4 linked regions of the Roseiconus lacunae genome follow. The protein of the gene in region 4 interacts with the protein of the main gene of each other region in a pairwise test. Links are inferred from orthologs where the notes say so. Each region holds a gene or a part of one and is shown on either strand. Other genes may lie near its edges.

Evidence for each region.
Region 1: the proteins of rplL (region 4) and trhO interact in binary tests that used the Escherichia coli proteins (3 or more experiments, as listed by UniProt). The link is inferred for Roseiconus lacunae from one-to-one orthologs.
Region 2: the proteins of rplL (region 4) and obgE interact in binary tests that used the Escherichia coli proteins (3 or more experiments, as listed by UniProt). The link is inferred for Roseiconus lacunae from one-to-one orthologs.
Region 3: the proteins of rplL (region 4) and dnaE interact in binary tests that used the Escherichia coli proteins (3 or more experiments, as listed by UniProt). The link is inferred for Roseiconus lacunae from one-to-one orthologs.

Annotation. Positions count from the first base shown.
Region 1 is NZ_VSZO01000002.1:335,226-338,639, forward strand. What follows is about bases 45-3,033. They hold trhO (oxygen-dependent tRNA uridine(34) hydroxylase TrhO), read right to left. Parts: upstream 2,005-3,033; coding sequence 1,084-2,004; downstream 45-1,083. Other genes in these bases: fba (class II fructose-bisphosphate aldolase), read left to right, coding at 45-920; tpx (thiol peroxidase), read right to left, coding at 2,035-2,550; FYC48_RS07575 (cytochrome c3 family protein), read left to right, coding at 2,675-3,033. Also shown: more of fba, read left to right, coding at 1-44; more of FYC48_RS07575, read left to right, coding at 3,034-3,414. UniProt on the Escherichia coli protein: Catalyzes oxygen-dependent 5-hydroxyuridine (ho5U) modification at position 34 in tRNAs, the first step in 5-carboxymethoxyuridine (cmo5U) biosynthesis.
Region 2 is NZ_VSZO01000001.1:1,308,214-1,311,521, reverse strand. The notes cover bases 189-3,071. They hold obgE (GTPase ObgE), read right to left. Parts: upstream 2,287-3,071; coding sequence 1,090-2,286; downstream 189-1,089. Other genes in these bases: FYC48_RS04990 (DinB family protein), read right to left, coding at 2,624-3,071; FYC48_RS05000 (type III pantothenate kinase), read right to left, coding at 189-1,093. In the rest of the region: FYC48_RS05005 (hypothetical protein), read right to left, coding at 1-41; more of FYC48_RS05000, read right to left, coding at 92-188; more of FYC48_RS04990, read right to left, coding at 3,072-3,184; FYC48_RS04985 (alpha/beta hydrolase), read right to left, coding at 3,265-3,308. UniProt on the Escherichia coli protein: An essential GTPase which binds GTP, GDP and possibly (p)ppGpp with moderate affinity, with high nucleotide exchange rates and a fairly low GTP hydrolysis rate.
Region 3 is NZ_VSZO01000015.1:72,037-76,561, reverse strand. The notes cover bases 278-4,377. They hold dnaE (DNA polymerase III subunit alpha), read right to left. Parts: upstream 4,024-4,377; coding sequence 478-4,023; downstream 278-477. Other genes in these bases: trmB (tRNA (guanosine(46)-N7)-methyltransferase TrmB), read right to left, coding at 4,285-4,377. In the rest of the region: FYC48_RS19935 (PSD1 and planctomycete cytochrome C domain-containing protein), read right to left, coding at 1-246; more of trmB, read right to left, coding at 4,378-4,525. UniProt on the Escherichia coli protein: DNA polymerase III is a complex, multichain enzyme responsible for most of the replicative synthesis in bacteria. This DNA polymerase also exhibits 3' to 5' exonuclease activity. The alpha chain is the DNA polymerase catalytic subunit.
Region 4 is NZ_VSZO01000017.1:114,222-117,416, reverse strand. What follows is about bases 325-3,094. They hold rplL (50S ribosomal protein L7/L12), read right to left. Parts: upstream 2,033-3,094; coding sequence 1,616-2,032; downstream 325-1,615. Other genes in these bases: rplA (50S ribosomal protein L1), read right to left, coding at 2,671-3,094; rplJ (50S ribosomal protein L10), read right to left, coding at 2,099-2,629; FYC48_RS21105 (metallophosphoesterase family protein), read left to right, coding at 587-1,432; metK (methionine adenosyltransferase), read left to right, coding at 325-384. Outside these bases: more of metK, read left to right, coding at 1-324; more of rplA, read right to left, coding at 3,095-3,195. UniProt on the Escherichia coli protein: The binding site for several of the GTPase factors involved in protein synthesis (IF-2, EF-Tu, EF-G and RF3). Is thus essential for accurate translation.

The sequences.
Region 1 (3,414 bases), on a different replicon or contig from region 4:
TCCAGGCGATCATGGAAGCCGCCGAAGAAACGGATTCTCCAGTGATCATCCAAGCTTCGCGTGGAGCACGTGCCTACAGCCAAGACGCTTATCTGCGTCACTTGATGGTCGCCGCGACGGAACTGTACCCGAACATTCCGATCGTCATGCACCAAGATCACGGCAACAGCCCTGAAACTTGCCAATCGGCGATCGAGAACGGTTTCACCAGCGTGATGATGGATGGATCGCTGAAAGAAGACGGAAAAACCCCCGCCGATTACGACTACAACGTCGCCGTAACTAAGAAAGTTGTCGACTTGGCACACGCCCAAAACGTCAGTGTCGAAGGCGAACTCGGCTGCCTAGGGTCGCTCGAATCGGGCGGTGGCGAGCAAGAAGATGGCCACGGTGCGGTTGGCGAATTGTCGCACGACCAATTGCTGACCGACCCCGATGAAGCCGCTCGATTCGTCGAAGAAACCGGCGTCGACGCCCTCGCCGTTGCGATCGGAACCAGCCACGGTGCGTACAAGTTCACCAAGAAACCGACCGGCGAAGTTTTGGCGATGGACCGAATCGAAGCGATTCACGCCAAGATCCCGAACACCCACTTGGTGATGCACGGCAGCAGTAGTGTTCCCCAAGAACTTCAAGACATCATCAACCAATTCGGTGGTGAAATGAAGCAAACCTACGGCGTTCCCGTCGAAGAAATCCAGCGCGGAATCAAGAGCGGTGTCCGCAAGATCAACGTCGACACCGATTGCCGGATGGCGATCACCGGTGCGATCCGCAAGGTCCTGACCGAAGATCCTTCGGCATTCGACCCTCGTGCATACCTCAAGCCAGCTCGGACCGCAATGAAAGAAGTCTGCGTCGCCCGCATGACCGCGTTCGGCCAAGCAGGCAACGGTGCCAAGCTTCGCGCGACGCTGTAAGCGACGATCACCGAAACGGGACTTGTCTCGCTCGTCCTGACTGATCAACCAACAAAAAACGTGTGCCCAGAGAACTCGGCACACGTTTTTTTATTGCACAAAAATCGCCCTGCCGAAATCACTCTGCCGAAAACCGCCGGCACAATGATCAATCGAAAGCGTCCTAACGCTCGTACCCTTGGCGTTCCCACATCGATTGGCGTTCGGCGAATCGACGCTTACGCTCTTCAGAAATCTCGTTCACACAATTCGGACACTGCACGCCGGCTTGATAGTCCTCGTGCTGTTGCTCCTGTTCGCTGACCGGCCAACCACAGGCATAACACATCACGTGCTTACCTTCGGCGAGCCCATGGCCGACCGACACACGATTATCAAACACAAAACAGTCCCCGCGCCAAAGCGACTCCTCTTCCGGCACGGTTTCGAGGTACTTTAAGATACCGCCTTTGAGGTGATAGACCTCATCAAATCCCTTTTGTTTGAGCAGCGCGGTTGATTTCTCACACCGGATGCCTCCGGTACAAAACATAGCAATCTTCTTTTGCTTTGCCGGATCGAGATTCTCGTCGACGTATTCGGGGAACTCTCGAAACGATTCAGTGTTAGGGTTCTGCGCCCGCTCGAACGTTCCGATCGATATTTCGTAGTCGTTCCGAGTGTCGATAACAATAACGTCGGGATCACGAATCAAATCGTTCCAATCTTGTGGGTCGACATACGTGCCGACAGACCTATTGGGATCAATGCCCTCGACACCCATCGTGACGATCTCGCGTTTGAGTCGAACACGACGGCGCCGAAAGGGTTGCTTTTCACAATACGAAAGCTTGATATCGACTTCTTTGAATTCGTCGAACGAACGAACATGATCAAAAAACGCGTCAATCCCGGCCCGAGGCCCGGCGATCGTGCCATTGATCCCTTCGCTGGCCAAGAGCACCGACCCCTTCACGTCATGCTGATCGAGAACCGACTCGAACCCTTCACGAAAGGCTTCAAAGTTCGGGACCGCGACGAAGCGATAGAATGCGGCGACGGTGATTGGCAGAGTGTCGTTCGTTTCGGAAATCGGATTCGACATCGTTCTCGCGAATACAGGTGATTGGCAAAATTACAGGAGCATGCGAAGCGCCGCCATTGCGGTCGCGTAATCAGGCTCCTCGGTGACTTCGGAGACAATTTCCTTATGGGCGACTTCGCCATCGGAATTGAGGACGAAAACGGCGCGGGTGAGCAACTTTAGCTCTTCGATCTGAACGCCCCAATCCGTGCCGAACGCGTGTGTTTGGTAGTCGCTGGCGGTTCGCATTTTGATGTCTTCGGCGCCACAGAAACGAGCCTGCGCGAACGGCAGATCGCGGCTGACGGTGACGGCATTGATTTTGTCGCCGAGTGCGGCCAACTCTTCATTGAATTTCTTCGTCTGCACGGCGCAGGTCGGAGTATCCAAGCTGGGGACGACACTCACGATCGATGGCTTTCCCTTCAGGTCCGCGAGCGTCAGCGTCTGGATACCTCCGTCGGCGTAGTGCAAGGCAAATTCGGGCGCCGGTGAACCAACTTCCAGGCCTTCGCCGGCCAAAGTCATCGGATTGCCTTTAAATGTAATGACACCTGTTTGAGTCATCTCGCTTCCTGGGGGGTGTAATGCATGTCGAGTGAAATTCGTCCGCCATTTGCCGGACGATCTCGCCAGCAAGGGTGGTGCGCCGGCGATGCCCCAATTATGTTCCCGAATTCGATGGGCGTGAATGGGGGACGGTTTGTTCGAACGACCTCCCCGTCGCTGCCAAATTGTTGCTTCGATCGTCAACGACTACGACATGATGCCCCAAAACCGCACCACGCTCGCATTGTTTTCGTCCGCCGCCGTGTTCCTGGGCGCATTGTTCCTGGGCGTTTTCGTCCCCGTTGATCGATGCGATGCCGCCGGCGACAGCAAGTATGCCCATCACGATGGCAATGCCCGTTTCCTGCACCATATCCATCTTTACGACGCAAGCAACAAACGCATCGACCCCGATTCGACGACGCCCTATTCAAGCGTCAACACGTGTGGGCGCTGCCATGACTACGATACGATCTCACACGGTTGGCACTTCAATGCGTTCATGGCCGACACGGCCGACGGTCGCGAGGGTGAACCGTGGATCTGGACAGATGCTCGTACCGGAACCCAACTTCCACTTTCCTATCGCGACGGAAAGCAGAGCTTTGACCCAAGAAAACTTGGAATCGATCGCTGGTCAATGGTCAAGCAATTCGGGGGACGCCTTCCCGGCGGCCCCATCGGGGCACCTCCTGAACCCATCACGCCTGACGAAGCGGCACCGGATGAAGCGAACGCAGCATCAAACGAAGGCCAGTCAGGGGCTCCCGAATCACCGTCGCGTTGGGGCTTGACCGGATCGCTCGAAATCGATTGCTTGGCCTGCCATGGCGTCTCTGGGTCGTATGACTTTAACCAGCGGCGAGAGCAAATCGCGAAAGA
Region 2 (3,308 bases), on a different replicon or contig from region 4:
GGGTCGATTGGCAATAAGTCGGAGAGCTTCGTAAGGGACATTTCTCAAACGCTATCGATGTTGGCGAGCGTGCCGGGGGTCAGTCCCCACATCATAGTGGCGGGGCGGACCGAAAGCACTGGCGACCGGCTAAGTCTAAAATGCCTCGACAGACGAGATTGTGCTTCACAATGTGAGAAATTCGCAAATGTCGTGAAATCAAATCCGCATCTCCGCCGGAAATGACTACAGCGATTTTTCCACCCAGGTCCGGTTCAACTGCCGCGGCGAACTTGGCGTAATCGCCGGCCAAGCGTTCGACCGCTCCGGTAATCGACGAGATCACGCCCAAACGAATGGCCGATTCGGTTTCTTTTGCGGGCGCCGAAAACGCCCCCACCGACGGGCTTGCCGTCGTCGGCTTTGCCGCTGGTGACATCGCCGCAAGGTCGGTGGCTGGAGCGACGGATGCGGATGCCATGGCAGGCAAGTTTTCTGTTCCGCCGGCGAGCGCGGCGAACTGCATGCGAACTCCGGGCAAGATCGCTCCGCCGTGAAAGACAGGATGCCCATCCGGCTCCGCGTTCAATCTTGCTGGGGTGACTAAATCGATCGTTACCGCCGATCCGGAGTCGACGACGATCGCCCCTGCGGGGAACTCGATCGCCGCGGCGTGGGCGCTCAGCAATCGATCGATGCCAACTCGATCGGGATAGTCAACCTGGACCGACAGTGGCACATCGGTTCGTGACAGTTCATTCCAACAAGCGGTAGGGTGTCGCTCTATGATCGTGACACCAAGTGGGACACTGACCGCGCGGTTCACCGAGGAGACCCAAAAATTGACATCGCCTTGATCGAACAGCGGCGCGGCCCAGTCCAGCAATCGCGCCGCAAGATCCTGGTCGGCATTTTGGTCGGTTGCGGAGATCAAGAAGGTTTGATCGGGGTGTTGATCGTCGTCCGCCGTCGCAAGCACACTTGCCTTGATCGCCGAATTGCCGATGTCCAGTGCGACCTGGTTAGGGGCGACCTGGTTAGGGGCGACCTGGTTAGGGGCGACCTGGTTAGGGGCGACCTGGTTAGGGGCGACCTGGTTAGGGGGCGTTGTCACGACGTCTCCCCTGAACCGGACTCCTTTGGCGTTTGTTGCCCTTCGGTCTGCTTGGCTTCTTCGTCGGACATGTCTTTCGCTTGCAGGTCGTTGGAAAGCTGAGCGGTCGGGCCGGCCAAGTGCGGTGGAACGCGTCGCTTGCGTTTGGGCTTGGCTTCCGTTTGGGTTTCCACAACCACTTCGCCGGCATCGGTCATCGCTTGGCGACGTTCTTGGACCCGGGTCATGATTTCTTCTTTCAGTTCCGTCAGACCTTCGCCAGTCATCGAACTGACGAGAAATACCTTCCGCCCCGTGATTTCATGCAAGCGTTTGGCAACATCGGGGGCCGCATCAAGCTCACATTTGGTAACGGCCAGGATTTCGTCGCGTTGTCCGAGCGACTCGTCGTACAGCGAAAGTTCGCTACGAATCGCTTCATAGTTTTCAAGCGGATCGGTTTGATCGGTCGGTTCTGGTTCGACGAGATGGACGAGTAGACCGGCGCGTTCGACATGTCGCAAGAATTCGTGCCCGAGTCCGACGCCGTCGCTGGCACCTTCGATCAATCCGGGGATGTCGGCCAAGACGAACGAGCGAACTTCGTCGAGTTCAACGATGCCGAGGTTAGGATGCTTGGTCGTAAACGGATAGTCGGCGATTTCGGGTCGAGCGGCCGAGATTCGGCTCAGCAGCGTGCTCTTACCGGCGTTGGGTTTTCCGACCAGTCCGACGTCGGCGATCGATTTAAGTTCCAAGATGACCGACCGAGCCTCGCCTTCTTCGCCGCGGGTAAATTCGCGTGGCGCTTGATTGGTGCTCGATTTGAAATGCGCGTTGCCTTTGCCGCCTTTCCCACCTCGGGCAACAACGAAGGACTCGCCGTGAAGCGTCAGGTCTTTGATCACAAATCCCTGTTCGGCATCGATCACCGTAGTCCCCGGGGGAACATACAAGGTCTGGTCATGACCGCGGCGTCCGTGTCGCAGAGACCCCTGGCCGGGTTGGCCTTTGGGGGCATTGTAAAATCGTCGGTTGGCAAACGCGGCCAACGAATTGACCCCCAGCTTGGCTTCTAAAATCAAGCTGCCACCGTGCCCGCCATCTCCTCCGTCTGGCCCACCACGAGGGACATACTTCTCGCGACGCATGCTCATGCAACCGTCGCCCCCCTTTCCGGCATGAAGCTCAATTTGAACGCGGTCGACAAACATGGTGATCAGAATCTTTTCAAGTGAAGTCGCCGAACCGGGCGATGTCGGCTTAGTGGACCGTCCGGCCTAGTGCTCCGTCTAGACCCAATGTTCGGGTTCGGCTCATCAGCCGACGACGGGCGTTAGCCTCGGTTATTACACCGAAACCGTGGCTAACCCTAAAATCAAAGGTCGACGAAGCATTAGTTGGATAACTGGACGGCTGCTGTCCAGATTTGATTCGGGAGCCCCTGCCGTTACCAGGCGGCGGGTTTTCCACACTCTGGCGCGGGTGACTCGCCAAAAATGTTGGCGAGACGCAGCGCTGGTTCGCAGAGCCCGGTTCAGGAAAAGCGACTCACTTTACCATGTCCGGCATTCGTTTCGCAGTGACCGAGCAGCGGTTTTCCACAATTTCAAAGTGGTGCAGTAGATGCCCCGCGGCCAACCAGGCTAGCGCCCGGACGGTGATCCGATGCCCCGAAGCGGTTCCGGCACAGTCCCAGGCGGAGGGGACAAGTCGTTCAAGGAGCAGCAGGTTGGCTTGACGCAACTCGCCCAGTTCGGTCACCAGCCGTGAAAAGTTGCCTAGTCCGAATCGGCTGTCGGCCGAAACATTCTCGTCCCAGGCAGGGAGGTCGGGCTCGCTGCCGTCGGCGATGCACATGATTCGGTAGCCGAACATCCGCTCGGCGTTGGCACAATGCTCGAAGACTTGGCGAATCGTCCACGAATAGGGAGCATGCACCCGATCGACTTGTTCGGTCGAAACGCTTCCGGCGAGATCACAGATCCAGAACAATTGCTGATGCAGGACCGCCGTCGCCGACTCACCTTCGACGCGGGCGATCAACTCGCGGTGGTAGTCAAAACTGATCTCTTCGGGTTGTGGGCGGCGACTGGCAATGCGTTGGGTCATCACAGGAAGGATACTCGACTCGTTCGCGGTGGCTGGGCATCCCCGGCAAAGGGGCTTCGGCGGTAATGGGCGGACTGCCCTTACCGGGTCAATTCTTTAAGCATCGTCGCGGTGGTTTGGATCG
Region 3 (4,525 bases), on a different replicon or contig from region 4:
TCGCAACGACGCTTCTTGTTTCAGGACGCCGTGACACGAATAGCATTTTTCGGCCAACAGCGGTTTGATCGACTTGAGATAGTCGACTGGCTCGGCCGGTAGCTGTGCCGGAAATGCACAAGACGCCGCAAACAGGGCGCACATGATCCGGATGAGCCGTGCGTTGATTGCTCGAGGCTTGCCCGTGGCAGAGCGATCGGCGACTTCAACAAGCTCACGAGCGAAACGTGGAGATTGGCTTTGCATGACAGACCAACAGCGGATCGATGAGAACCAGCTGACTGTCCTTCACGATCCTAGGCGGGCAACAGCCTGTCACGTTGCGGTCGGGTTACGAACAACCGCGCCGTCACGAACAGACGTTGTGAATGGTGGAATCTTCAGTCTAACCGGTTTGGAAATGCCAGTGTTGCGTTAAAAGCGCAGTCTGTTTGCCCGACAATCCCCCCACGTATCGGTGGTTTCCTGGATTCGACGCTATCGCGGCTTACTCATCATCAATCGATAACAACCTTGGCCTAGCAAATCATCAACTCGGGTTCGCATTTCCGGAGTCACATGGACTTTCATGCCCGACTTTAAGTGCACCGTCTCGCCTTCGGCCAACCTCATGCTAAACAGCAACTCTTGGTTTCCGGGATAGCCACGCAAAATCTCACGCAGCAGTTTCAACGTTTGAATCTCGTGCTTTTCCTCGTCCAACCGTATCCGCATTCCGTGGGTGTAGCGATTGTCGAGGTCATCGATCGGAATCAGTTCGTCGATCACCAAGTTGGCCTCATCACCTCCACCACGACGATCGATCTTTCCTTTGGCTAGGACGACGGCATCGGGCTGAACCTTTTCACCATGGTCGGCAAAGTTACGCGGCCAGAGGATGCATCGGATCGCGCCTTGCATGTCTTCGAGGTCAAAGTTCGCGTATTTTGAAGGTTGCCCCGGTTTAGGGTTCTTGGTGTGAGCGATTTTGATCGAGCTGATCATCCCACCCAGAATGACTTCCCCGCGATCTTGGATTTCGGCTAGGCCATCGGTTTGGTGTGTCCGGAACGTCGCCAGCCGAGGTTCAAATTCGGCCAGCGGGTGCGATTCGAGGTAATACCCGAGCACTTCTTTTTCGTTGCTCAGCTTTTCGCGATCCGGCCACTCTTCCATCTCCGGCAGAGTCGGCTTGACCGTAGCAGCCTCCTCGTCTTCGAAGGCACCAAACAGACTCGCCTGGCCACTTTTCTTATCCGCTTGGACGGCGATGCCAGCTTGAATCGCTTTTTCAATCACGGCGAATAGTTGGCTGCGTTTCGCTTCGAAGCAATCCATCGCACCGGCCTTGATCAATGTTTCGATCGCCGATTTATTACAGGCTTGCAAGTCGACACGTTCGCAAAAATCAAAGATATCTTTGTAGGGGCCGTTGTTCTTGCGTTCCTGTTCGACCGCGATCGCTGTCGAACCGCCGCACGATTTGATGGCCGAGAGCGCGAAGTGAATATTTCCGTCGGCGACGCTAAAGTCCGCATCAGATCGATTGACGCACGGCGGCAAGACATCGATGCCCATCCGCTCGCAATCTTCCATATGCTCGATCAACGCATCCTTGCGTTTAAAGTTTCGCCCGTCGATATCGCTGCACAACAGCGACGCCATGAACTCGACCGGGTAATGCGTTTTCAGATACGCCGTCTGATACGCGACCAGCGCGTACGCGGTACTGTGTGATTTATTGAAACCGTAGCCGGCAAATTTGACGATAAGATTCCAAATGTCTTCGGCGTCTTTTTGGCTCAGCCCACTTTCGACCGCCCCCTTGAGAAAGACTTCCTGGTTCTGATTGATCAGGGCCTCTTTCTTTTTACTAATCGCCTTAATACATGTGTACGCTTTTGCCAGCGGAACACCGCCCAAGCGGTTCAGAATCCGCATCACCTGTTCCTGGTAAACCATCACGCTGTTGGTTTCCGACAGGATCTCTTCGAGGACCGGGTGTTTGTACTCGGCTTCTTGGCGACCGTGCTTAATGTTGACGTAGTCGTCGACCATGCCGCCTTCGAGCGGACCGGGGCGATACAACGCGGCGGTCGCGATAATGTCGTGGAAACAGTCAGGCTTCATCCGCGTCAACAGATCGCGAATCCCGCCGGATTCAAGCTGGAACACCCCCTTCGTCTCGCCGCGTTGCAACAGCGCATACGTTTCTTTGCAGTCGAGGGGAAACTTCAGCGGGTCGATCGTCTTTCCGGTAGTCTGCTTGATTAAGATCACCGACCGACTGAGCATCGTCAGGTTACGGAGGCCCAGAAAGTCCATCTTGAGCAGACCGCTGGCTTCGACGTCGTTCATCGACCACTGGGTGATGACCTCCTGCTTTCCGGGTACACGTGTCAGTGGCACGTATTCGGAAAGCGGCTTGTCGGCAATCACGACCGCCGCGGCGTGGGTTCCGACGTTTCGCGCCAGCCCTTCGATCTTCATCGCCAAGTCAAGGAGCTCGCGAATTTCCGGATCGCCGTCGTAGGTCTGTTTTAAGTCGGCGCTTTTCTCGAGCGATTTCTTGATCGTGATCTTTAGTTCGTCGGGCACCATCTCGGTGATCTGGTTCACCCGTGCGAGCGGGATCCCCAGTGCCCGTCCGGTGTCTTTGATCGCCGCCCGCGCCGCGAGCGTTCCAAAGGTCCCAATTTGGCAAACGTTGTCGGCACCGTAGCGCTGCTTGACGTATTCGATTACCTCGACACGACGTTCTTTTTCAAAGTCGATATCGATATCTGGTGGCTCGGTTCGACTTTCATCCAGGAACCGCTCGAACAGCAAGTCGTAACGCAACGGACAGACGTGCGATAGGTAAAGGGCGTAGCACACCAACGCCCCGACACCACTTCCCCGCGCGGTGGCGGAGATACCTTTCTCTCGCGCGTGGACCACAAAGTCCCACACGATCAAGAAGTACGTCGGATAATTCAGGGTTTCGATCACGCCCAATTCACGATCCAAACGTGCGATCACTTCGTCGGACAGCTTGCCGTCAATGATCCGTTCGTCGTCACCTTCGTAGCGCTCCAGCAAGCCTTCGATACACAACTCGCGAAGGTAATCGATCGGCTTCTTCTCCTCGGGGCACTCGAAGTTCGGGAAGTAGTACTTGCCCAATTCCAAATCGATATCAACCGTGTCGGCGATCTCTTGACTTCGAGCGACGGCATCTTCCATGTCCGGAAAATGCTCGTACATTTGATCGGGGCTGCGAAGGAAGAACTGATCGTTCTCCATCTTCATGCGCGACGTGTCCGTTCGAAAACGCCCCGTATTGATGCACAGCATGATGTCCTGTGCTTCGGCGTCCTCTTGATTGACGTAGTGACAGTCGCTTGTCGCAACGACGGGCAATCCGAGACGCTGTGCGATGTCGACGGCACCTTCGAGCTGCATCCGCTGGATGTCCAGACCGTTGTTCATCACTTCGATGAAGTATCGATCACCGAAGACACTTTCAAACCAATTTGCGATCCCGGTTGCCTCTTTGACCGCGTCGTCGGTATCGGTGCCTTTCATCACCGCACGGCTAAATTCGCTACTGACACATCCCGACAAGCAAATCAAGCCTTCGTTGAACGTCTCGAGAATCTCTTTGTCGATCCGTGGCTTAAAATAAAAGCCTTCCAGTGAGGCGGCACTGGCTAGCTTGATCAGGTTCTTGAAACCGGTTCGGTTTTTGGCCAACAACGTCAAGTGATAACTCGCGTCCTTGCTGCTACTGGCGCCCCCCTTGTCGAATCGACTCCCCGGGGCGATGTAAGCTTCATACCCGATGATCGGGTTGATCCCTGCCCCCTTGCACGTCCGATAAAACTCGAGCGCGCCGTGCAAGTTCCCGTGATCGGTCAGCGCGAGCGCATTCATGCCATGATCCACCGCCCGATTGACTAGCCTTTTAATGTCGCTGGCACCGTCCAACAGGCTGTAGTGACTGTGACAGTGAAGGTGAACGAACGGGCGAGTGCTGCTGAGATCGGTGACGATTTCCGACATGACGTGCGAAGTCCTCCGTGGATGGTTTTGTCACAAGACGCCGATTTTCTCGACGAGTGTTTGCAGGAAGCGATGCCAACTCCCCGCAAATGATTCGGTCGATAAGAATCAAACGCATCCTATCATACCGAATCGCAATTCAAATGGATCAACGTGCCGGCGCAGACGCTTTGAACGTACGCTTCTGGGGCCCCTGGAAAGACGCCTTGATCGACACACCGCGGCGGCCCGCTACCGGGACTTGGTTCCGGCGAGACAGCGTTAACCGCGTTTTTCGTACCGAACTCGATAAACCGGGATCTGATTCTGTCGACTGCGGCGTTCGAAATGCGTTCGGTAGTCCAAGTCGTGCGTTGACTGTTTCTTTTGCTCGGGAATTGGAACACCGAATTCGGGGGCCACGGCGGCGATCATTTCGACGGTCGATTCGAAATAGTCCAGCACATCGGTCCAAAAGTGAAAACGTCCCCCGGGACGCAACGCCGTGAGGAAATGCTTGACA
Region 4 (3,195 bases):
AGCGGCAAGGATCCAACAAAGGTTGACCGGAGTGCGGCTTACATGGCTCGCTACGTCGCTAAAAATATTGTCGCGGCAGGTCTGGCCGAGCGTTGTGAAGTTCAGCTTGCATACGCCATCGGCGTCAGTGAACCGGTCAGTGTGCATGTTGATACCGAAGGTACCGGGGCGATTCCCGATGCCAAATTGTGCGAGTTGGTTCGGGAGCACTTCCCGCTATCACCGGCCGGGATCATCGAGCATTTGAAGCTTCGTCGTCCCGTATTCAAGGCGACCACTTCGGGTGGCCACTTTGGACGCGAGGGTGACACGTTCACTTGGGAAGCGACCGACAAGGCTGATGCACTTGCCGCGGCAGCCGGCACCGCTAGCGCGGCTAGCTAGCGCCCCGTCTAGATTCCATTTTGGAGTTTGGATTTTCAGCCGAAGAGCGCTGGCCCGGTGATTACTCGGAAACTGCGGCTAGCGCCATTCGGCAGGCCAGGAATCGAACTGGATTGAAGCACTTGTCAGCGGCTTTCGGCTCCCATCCGTAGCGGAAGCCGCCGAGGCTTTCGGTAATGCTATGTCTGATCGATCTCGCCGAATGCCGACTCTCGCCCGGCCTGTCGAAAGCCGTGGTGGCTTAGTTAGGCTCGCTTGGTCATCCGACATTCACCTTAATCATGCAACTCTGCGAGCTTGGGATCAGTGGGTAGCGGGGCATCCGGTCGGCGACCTGCGTGGGCTGTTGGTCACCGGCGATCTCTCCGAAGCCGAGGATGTCTTCTTTCAGCTCGGTCGGATCGCCGAAACGTTTCCCTTGCCGATCTATTTCGTGCTTGGCAACCATGATTTCTATGGTTCGTCGATCGGGGCGGTGCGTCGGGTGGTGACTTCGATGTCTCGCAACCAGCCTCGGCTGGTTTACTTGACCGACAGCGCCCCAATCGAGCTTTCTGCTGGGCACTTTTTGGTCGGTGAAGACGGGTGGGGTGACGGAACGGTCGGTGATTATGTTGGTTCGCCGGTTCGGCTAAACGACTTCGCCCTGATCGAAGATTTCGCCGCGCAGCAGCCAGGCGAGTGGCTCGATCGGTTGATGCAATTGGGGCGCGAGTCGGCCGAGCGGCTCGGGAGTAAGCTGGAGGGATTGCCGGGGAACGCAAGAGTGGTTCACGTGGCGACCCATGTCCCGCCGTTTCGAGAGTCATGCTGGTACAACGGCCAGACGGCCGACGATAATTGGGCGCCATTTTTTGTCTGTGGCCAGTTTGGTGAGGTCTTGCTTGATTACGCGCGGGCGCACCCGGCGGTCGAATTGCAAGTGTATTGCGGGCACACGCATAGTCCCGGGGTCGCCAAGATGCTGGGCAACCTCACCGTCCATACCGCAGGGGCTGTTTATGGCGAGCCAAAGGTCGAGCGTTTGCTGGAATTGGGTTCGGCATAGGCAATCGTTTGCCCGTTTGTTTGGCCTGGGAGGTTATTTGGTCTGTCAGGCCGGGGAGTGTAACTGGGAAGGAGTGTTTCGTAGTGCGCAAACAAAAACCCTGCGTCGCGACGTCGCAACGCAGAGTCTTTGAGTGTACAACCGATCGGGAATACGAGCGATCGAGCGGAGGGGTAGGGTGAACTACTTGAGTTCGACCGAACCGCCTGCTTCTTCGATCTCGGCTTTGATTTTTTCGGCGTCTTCTTTGGAAACCGCTTCTTTGAGGGTCGCAGGAACGCCTTCGACCATCTTTTTGGCTTCCATCAGCGAAGCGCCGGTCAGGTTTTTGACGACCTTGACGACGTTCAGCTTCTTGTCGCCGAACCCGGTCAGGACGACGTCGAATTCGGTCTTTTCGGCTTCAGCTTCTGCTTCACCGCCACCGGCTGCACCACCGGCGACCATCACGGCTCCGCCAGCAGCTGGCTCGATGCCATGAACGTCTTTCAGGTAGTCGCTCAGTTCTTTGGCTTGCTTCAGGGTCAATTCGGCGATTTTGTCGCCCATCGATTTGGTATCGTCGCTGTATTCAGCAACTGCTGCACCTTCTTCACTCATGACAGGGTTTCCCTTGTTAAACGAATAATCGGTTGTAGGTAAACGTTAGGGTTCGGTATTGGCGAACTACTCGTCGCCTTCGCCTTCGCTGATCTTTTTCAGCTGGCTGTTGAGCATCTTTCCAGGGCCAAGCATCGCGGCAGACAGAGTCGCTCCTGGGCCAAGGATTTGGCCAACGAGGGTTGCGATTTGTTCTTCACGGCTGGGCCATTTGCTGACAGCTTTAACGCCATCGGCATCTAAACGCTCGCCATCCATGACGCCGCCTTGGGCGACGAAGTCGGCGTATTTCGTTTCATCTTTGTCCAGGCGGACGACTTCTTTGACCAGCGAGACAAAGTCATCGCCGCCAAAGCAAACGGCCAATTGGCCATTGGCGCCTTCGAAGGCGGGTGCCAGCGAGGTACCCTCGGTGGCACGGCGGGCGAGGGCCTTTTTCACGACGAAGATCGTGATATTTTTTTCGGCCAACTCACCGCGTAGTTCGTTCGTCGTGTTCGCGTCCATCCCCACGCAGCTGACCAGGACGGCGTCTTCAACGCCCTCCAACCGCCGCTTGATGTCGCGGGTCACGAGGTCTTTGACGTACTTACTCATCGAATCGATTCACGGAAACAAGGAGAGCGGAGACAGATCGACTAACAAGTCACACGTACACTGGGACTCATCGTTCCACAGATCGCCACACCTTTCATGTAGGTGCCTTTGACGTTCTGAGGCTTCAGGCTGTCGATAAACTGAATGAATGCGTTGATGTTGTCGACGAGCTTCGATTCGTCAAAGCTCATCTTGCCCACCATCGCATGGACGTTGCCGCCCTTGTCATTACGGAACTCGACTTTACCCGCCTTGTACTCCTGAACGACTTTACCGACGTCCGGGGTGACGGTGCCAGCACGCGGGCTGGGCATCAAACCACGGGGGCCGAGGACGCGTCCGAGAGGACCAACCAGACCCATCATGTCCGGGGCGGCGATGCAGACGTCGAAATCCGTCCAGCCGTCTTTGATCTTTTTGGCGAGGTCTTCTTGGCCAACTTCGTCAGCCCCAGCCTCTTCGGCTGCCTTGGCTGCGTCGCCTTTGGCGAAGACAACAATGCGTTGTTGCTTTCCGATCCCGTGCGGAAGCACCAGTGAACCTCGGACGATCTGATCGGCCTGGTT